2 regions of the Pelorhabdus sp. sgz311001 genome follow, and region 2 is predicted to be linked to the other one. Evidence: riboswitches for the same ligand, from Rfam matches in the RefSeq annotation. Region 2 holds a riboswitch; the other holds the start of a gene.
The links. Region 2 has a riboswitch for ZMP and ZTP ahead of AC0MXB_RS02560 (L-lactate MFS transporter). Riboswitches for the same ligand answer to the same signal wherever they lie in the genome.

Region 1 (3,424 bases), on a different contig from region 2:
ATCTTACATATTTGCCGAGTACCTCATGATCCATCATTTCGCCGACTGTATCTAAACCATAGAGGAAAGCGGCAGGGATTGAGGCGGTGTGAGCGCCGTTTAAAATGCGTACTTTTCTTGTCCGGTAAGGCGTCATATCATCGGTCCAGACTACATTTAAGCCTACTTCCGTAAAGGGTAGGCGTTTCGCCAGTTCTTGGGAACCTTCAATAACCCACAGATGAAATAGTTCGCCTGTATCAATTAAGTTATCTTTGTAGCCGAATTTTTCTTCCAAAGCAGTGGCTTCATCGCGAGGATAGCCTGTTACAACACGGTCAACTAAGGAATTGTGGAAGGAGTTGTGCTCGTGAATCCAGTTTTTAAATTCTTTCGGCAACTGCCAGAGATCGGCGAATTGCAAAATCGTTTCTTTCAATTTATCGCCGTTTCGTTCAATCAGTTCACAAGGAATAATAACCATGCCTTTGGCGGCGTCGCCATTAAAATGCTGATAGCGGTGATACAAGAAAGCCGTCAGCTTGCCGGGGTAAGAGTTGGGGGGCGTCATATCGGCTTTGTCGTTTCCGTCAAAAGCGATACCGGCTTCTGTTGTATTAGAAATGATATATTCCATATCGGGATTTTCGGCGCATTTTAAATATTCAGCCCAGTTCGTATAAGGATTAATGCCGCGGCTAATTGCCTGCATAATTTCTTTCTTTTCCGTTACTTTTCCGTTTTCTAAGCCACGTAGCAAGAGAGTATACAGCCCGTCCTGTTCGTTCAGACGGTCAACAAGACCTTCGGCGATTGGCTGTACTACAACGATGCGGCCAGCGAATTTTCCTTCTTTGATAATCTGGTGGAACATCCAGTCAACAAAAGCCCGCAGAAAGTTTCCTTCGCCAAACTGCAGTACTTTTTCCGGTAGTTTTTCTGGGAATGCCTGATAGGAAATATCTTTTGGGAAGGAAAAAGAACTCGAAAGAAGCTGTTGATTTAATGTTTGCACAAAAATCCCTCACTTTACTTTTACTAAATTTTTATATTTTTTACGTTTCAGTCAGTATACTTAAAATGCAAGAATAATGCCAATTTGGAAGTGGTGAGATTTAGCGGACTTGTCTGAAAACTGGCAAAACAAACTGTTCTATAATAGAACAGTTAATACTCATTTTGAAACAATAATATTGATTTTAATAATTTTTCTTTTTCCATATTTTTTATCTTGACGAAGTTCTTTTCCTCTCATATAATGAGCTTGTTAACAGAATTTAGAAAGATGCAGGACTGGCGGAAGTGGAGATTACCACAGGAACTGTGTTTTTGACTATGCCGACCGCCTGGGCAAGATCGTCTTGTTCGGGCGGTCTTTTTATCGTTACGATAGGCAACTATAAAAAGGGGGTACTAGTAATATGGTGAAAAATGCTAAGGGATTTCAAAGCGGTAAGTGGGAACAGGAAATTGATGTAAGAAACTTTATTCAGTTAAACTATAGCCCTTACGAGGGAGACAGCGTTTTCTTGACGGGACCAACGGCAAGAACCGAGAAACTTTGGCAGATTTGTCTGCAGCGTTTGCAAGAAGAAAGACAGAGAGAGGGAGTTTGGTCTGTCGATACCACAAAAGTTTCGACAATTACTTCTCATGAACCTGGCTATATTGAAAAAGATCTTGAGATCATCGTAGGCCTCCAGACGGAAAAACCGCTAGAACGAAGCATTATCGTAAATGGCGGTATTCGCATGGCTGAACAGGCTTGTGAAGCTTACGGCTATCACCTGGATGACAAAATTTCGGAAATTTATCATCACCATCGGAAAACCCATAATACGGCTGTTTTTGACGCCTATACTGATGAAATGCGTCAGGTACGCCGCCTTGGTATTATTACAGGACTGCCTGATGCCTACGGACGTGGTCGAATTATTGGCGACTATCGCCGCGTAGCGCTTTATGGTACGGATCGTCTGATCGCTGAAAAGAAAAAAGATTTAGTAGAACTAGCGGAAAAGGCAATGACCGAAGATGTCATTCGTCTCCGCGAGGAAGTTGCCGAACAAATTGCTGCTCTTGGCGAAATCGCTCAAATGGCGAAAAGCTATGGTGTTGATATAAGCCGTCCCGCTGAAACGGCAAAAGAAGCTGTACAGGCGCTTTATTTGGGATACCTTGCTGCCATTAAGGAGCAAAATGGCGCAGCTATGTCGTTAGGTCGTGTTTCAACCTTTCTTGATATTTATCTTGCGCGAGATCTCGCTAGTGGTATTATTACGGAAGCCGAGGCGCAGGAACTTATTGATCAGCTTGTAATCAAACTACGTTTAGCTCGTCATCTCAGAACGCCTGATTACAACGAGCTTTTTGCTGGTGATCCTCTCTGGGTAACAGAAGCGATCGGTGGGATGGGACTTGACGGACGGACGCTTGTAACTAAGACGTCCTTTAGAATTCTTCACACTCTCTATAATCTAGGACCCGCGCCAGAGCCGAACTTAACTGTACTTTGGTCGGAGGGATTGCCGCAAGGCTTTAAGGATTTTTGCGCGCAAGTCTCCATTGATACAAGTGCCATTCAATATGAAAATGATGATGTGATGCGTGTGGAATATGGCGATGATTATGCCATTGCCTGCTGCGTATCGGCCATGAAAGTGGGCAAACAGATGCAGTTCTTTGGTGCTAGAGCAAACTTAGCTAAGGCGCTGCTGTTAGCGATTAATGGCGGGCGCGATGAAAAAACGGGTGAGCAAGTCGGACCTGTTGTGCCGGAAATGACTGGCGAAGTACTTGATTTTGAACAGGTGCGGCAAAATTATTCCGTTGTTTTGAAATGGCTTGCTGGTCTTTATGTGAACACGATGAATGTGATTCATTACATGCATGATAAATATGCCTATGAACGGTCGCAATTGGCGTTGCATGACACCAAAGTAGATCGTCTGATGGCGTTTGGTGTTGCCGGACTGTCTGTAGCAGCCGACTCTTTAAGCGCTATAAAATATGGCAAGGTGAAAGTGCTGCGCAATGAGCAAGGAATTGCTACCGAGTTTGCGAGCATAGAAGAGTTTCCTTGCTATGGCAATGATGATGAGCGAGTTGATATTTTTGCCAAGGAGCTTACCGCTGAGTTTTCCCGCAATTTAAAGCGTCATGCCGCTTACCGCGATGCGAAGCATACACTTTCCGTACTGACGATTACCTCCAATGTTATGTATGGGAAGAAAACAGGGGCGACGCCAGATGGCCGCAAATCGGGAGAAGCTTTTGCTCCCGGCGCCAATCCGATGCACGGACGCGATCAGCGCGGCGCTTTAGCCGCAATGAATTCGGTAGCCCATATTTCTTATGACGATTGCCAAGATGGCATTTCCTATACTTTCTCAGCTATACCGGGATCGTTGGGGAAAGGCCGCGAAAATCAAATTCGCAACCTTGC
Region 2 (3,424 bases):
AAACATAGCCGAAACAGCAGCTAAAAACATGCCTTCTAGAATTGCATAAAGAGGCGATAAAAAACCAGCCCAGGAAGGCTTAAAGCTAATTGCCATTGCGGCAATAAAGCCCATAATCGCAGTAACAGTAGCTGTAACAGGCGTTGCATAACCGCCTAGCCAAGTAACAAGGGCCGAAGCGATAACAATAGCGACAAGAAGCATACTTTTTAATGCGACACCCGTATATGTGGCAGTCTCACTGCCGTATGCTGGAAGTTCTCTTACTTTTGAAAGAATTGGATTTGCCATAAAAATCATCTCCTTTTAAGGGTTTGATTTATATTATACCATAGAGTAATCCCCTTGCAGGGAAAGAAATAGAAAAATTTCTCCATAATTAAAATTCTCAACTAATTTTATCTGGTAAATTTCTCGGCTAAGTAATGACAAAATCACTTTGCGGGTGTATATTTTACATGTGAAATACATTAGAGTAAAAATAAAACGAGGCCTAGCTATGAAAAAAATTTTCCTAATTCTTCTTATTACCCTTTTTACCAGTAATTGTTTCGCTGAAGACGTATTTATCGCCAACGAAAACGGCTATACAAAATATTTGCGTTCTGAAACAGCAAATGCAAAAGTACTGCCAAAAAGCGATCAACTCTCAACCTTTGAAATGACTTATTCTTTACTTTTAGTACCTGATAAACCCACGTTAGACACGTTAAAAAACCAAACATTAGACAATAAAATCGCCTATAAAAAACAAACCTTTATCTTTAAATGTTCCTTTAACAAAATCCAAAACCAATGGAACCCCGATGGGACTCTTTGGATCACAAATGATGAAATATGGGGCGGTGCTCCAACAGCCCTATGTTTATATCAATTACAAGGTAATATGCCTGCCGGTCCTTATTATGGCGATACCCCCGAAGCCAGCACCAACCGCAATACAGTCATTGCAATCTACAATTATATTGTTTCGCATAACTTAATAACCTACTATTAAAAAGAAAACTAACCTGACTAAAAGCTTCCCAAGATTCCTGGGAAGCTTTTTTATATAGACTTGACATTTCATTTTTATGTGTTATGATATAATTACCTGATTTCATATTATCTTATTATAGTCGCCTGCATTAATTGCAGACGACTTCTTTCTATTATAAAACCTATTATAGTTACAATAATCGACTCAAAATAACCGATATATCAAAAGAAAAAGAGTGGCTCTGCCACTCTTTTAGAATACACTAAATTGCCATTACTATTTAAGCTGTTCTTTGACCATTTCGCATACATTAGGCCACTTCGAACAAAGTTCTTCTCGCAACTTTATTCCTTGCTCCCGCTCTTCTCGGTCATCAGAATTCAGTAAAGTAACCATTTCATTCCAAGCTTTATCCACCTCAGATAGCTCCATAATAAATCCCTCTCTTAATAAAATTATTATGCCAAATAGATTTTACATCAATTGTATTTATTCCTTCTTGACAAATATTATTATCCCTAATCTTAACAGCTCCGCAATAGGAGCTCTTTTATTTTCCCCCTCGTCCATCGTATTTTTAGCAGTATTTTATCTTGACACCTTTTTTCCCTGTTGCTATAATGAGCCTGTAATAAAAAGTTCATAGGCTATGCAGGACTGACGGATAAGTGGAAATGACCACATGTACTGCAGAGCAAAGATAAGCCGACCGTCTGGGCAGAGAGATTCATGCCTGGACGGTTTTTGCGTTTTGGCAGCATCTCTCGGATTTTTTTCTTAGAAGGGATGGATTTATATGAGAAATCGCTGGTTTATCGCTCTTGCTGCTGTGGGAATTCATATTTGTATTGGCAGCGTCTATGCTTGGAGTGTATTGGTTCGTCCAATTATGGCAACCCAAGGCTTTTCCTTGAAAGAAACAACCTGGACATTTTCATTAGCTATTTTGTTTTTAGGTTTATCTGCTGGACTTTTAGGCAGTTTCGTAGAAAAATACGGTCCCAAAAAGAGTGGCCTCATCGCCGCCGCTTTCTGGGGTGCAGGAATGTTCGGCACTGCTTTGGCTCTCTATCTGCATAGTTTGCCACTACTGTATTTGTTTTACGGCGTAATTGGCGGTATTGGCTTAGGCATTGGATATATTACCCCTGTTTCAACACTAGTCAAGTATTTCCCGAATCATCGGGGCTTTGCCACGGGCCTTGCTATTATGGGCTTTGGTTTTGCTAGTTTGATTGCCGGTCCTTTAATGCAGCGATTAACGACAGCCTACGGATTAGTAGATAACTTTCTGGTGCTAGGCATCATTTATATGATTGTTATGGGACTATCGGCTTCCTATTTAAAAGCTCCCCCAGAAAAGCCAATTAATAATCCTGTATCACCGAAAAATTCTTGTTTACAGCGAGGCTTTACGGAAAACGAAGCTTTAAAGACTTGGCAGTTCAGTGCTTTATGGTGGATTTTTTTCGTAAATATTACTTGCGGCATCGGCCTTTTAGCAGTCGCATCGCCCATGGCCCAAGAAGTTGTCGGCATGTCTCCTGCCGAAGCAGCCTCATTAGTAGGTATCATTGGACTATTTAATGGCGCAGGCCGTATCTTTTGGTCAACGATTTCTGACTATATTGGCCGCGGTTATACTTATGTACTCTTCTTCGGTTTAGAGTGCTTCGCTTTCTGGAAGCTTGCCACAACGGCAGATGCTTTCGGATTTGAAGTACTAGTTCTTCTCATTATTACGTGCTACGGCGGTGGCTTCTCCTGCATGCCAGCCTATCTCAGCGATATCTTTGGCACCAGAAAACTAAGCGCCATCCATGGTCGGATCTTGACTGCCTGGGGAATGGCCGGTGTCGCTGGTCCCTATGTCGTGTCATTACTTAGAGAATCAACCAGCGGCTACACACTGACCCTATATTTCTTCGCCGGATGTTTTGTTATTAATTTAATCATTGCCTTCTTCTTAAAACACTATGGCGCTCGTCATACCGTTACAGCAATTACGGCAAGACAATATTCGGCCGAAAATCCTTCATAAAAAATTATCAGCCAGCGCCAAAAGCGCTGGCTTTCTTATTACCAATCTTTTTTTCTGAAAAAGGCAATGCTATAATGAACCAAAACTTAAATTCGAGGTGCCATCATGATTAAGCTTTCTGACGAATCAAAACAAGTTTTACTAAGCAGCATCCAAGAATTCTTTTTGAAAGAACGCGATGAAGAAATCAGTTCTTTTCAAGCTTCGCTGTTTTTGGATTTCATTCTGAACAATGCCGGTGTGTATATTTATAATCAAGCAATTTCTGATGCCCAGCAGTTAATGTCACAAAAGGTGGAAGAACTTTTTTCGCTTGAAAAACGCATAACGAATTGATCCTGTTAAAAATCACTGATAATAATGTGCGGTTAGATCAACCAAACAATCGGAAAGTAAGGACATAA

Region 1: linked by a shared signal. The riboswitch ahead of pflB (formate C-acetyltransferase) and the one ahead of AC0MXB_RS02560 (L-lactate MFS transporter) in region 2 are both predicted to bind ZMP and ZTP.

Annotation. Positions count from the first base shown of each region.
Region 1 covers NZ_JBVXUT010000003.1:233,232-236,655, reverse strand. The annotation lists gene AC0MXB_RS09890 (tagaturonate reductase) at 1-994, opposite strand, end outside; ZMP/ZTP riboswitch at 1,259-1,338, shown strand; gene pflB (formate C-acetyltransferase) at 1,401-3,424, shown strand, end outside.
Region 2 covers NZ_JBVXUT010000001.1:504,785-508,208, reverse strand. The annotation lists gene AC0MXB_RS02575 (Bax inhibitor-1/YccA family protein) at 1-291, opposite strand, end outside; gene AC0MXB_RS02570 (hypothetical protein) at 500-997, shown strand; gene AC0MXB_RS02565 (hypothetical protein) at 1,256-1,411, opposite strand; ZMP/ZTP riboswitch at 1,623-1,705, shown strand; gene AC0MXB_RS02560 (L-lactate MFS transporter) at 1,776-3,020, shown strand; gene AC0MXB_RS02555 (DUF2164 domain-containing protein) at 3,126-3,356, shown strand; gene AC0MXB_RS02550 (hypothetical protein) at 3,369-3,424, opposite strand, start outside.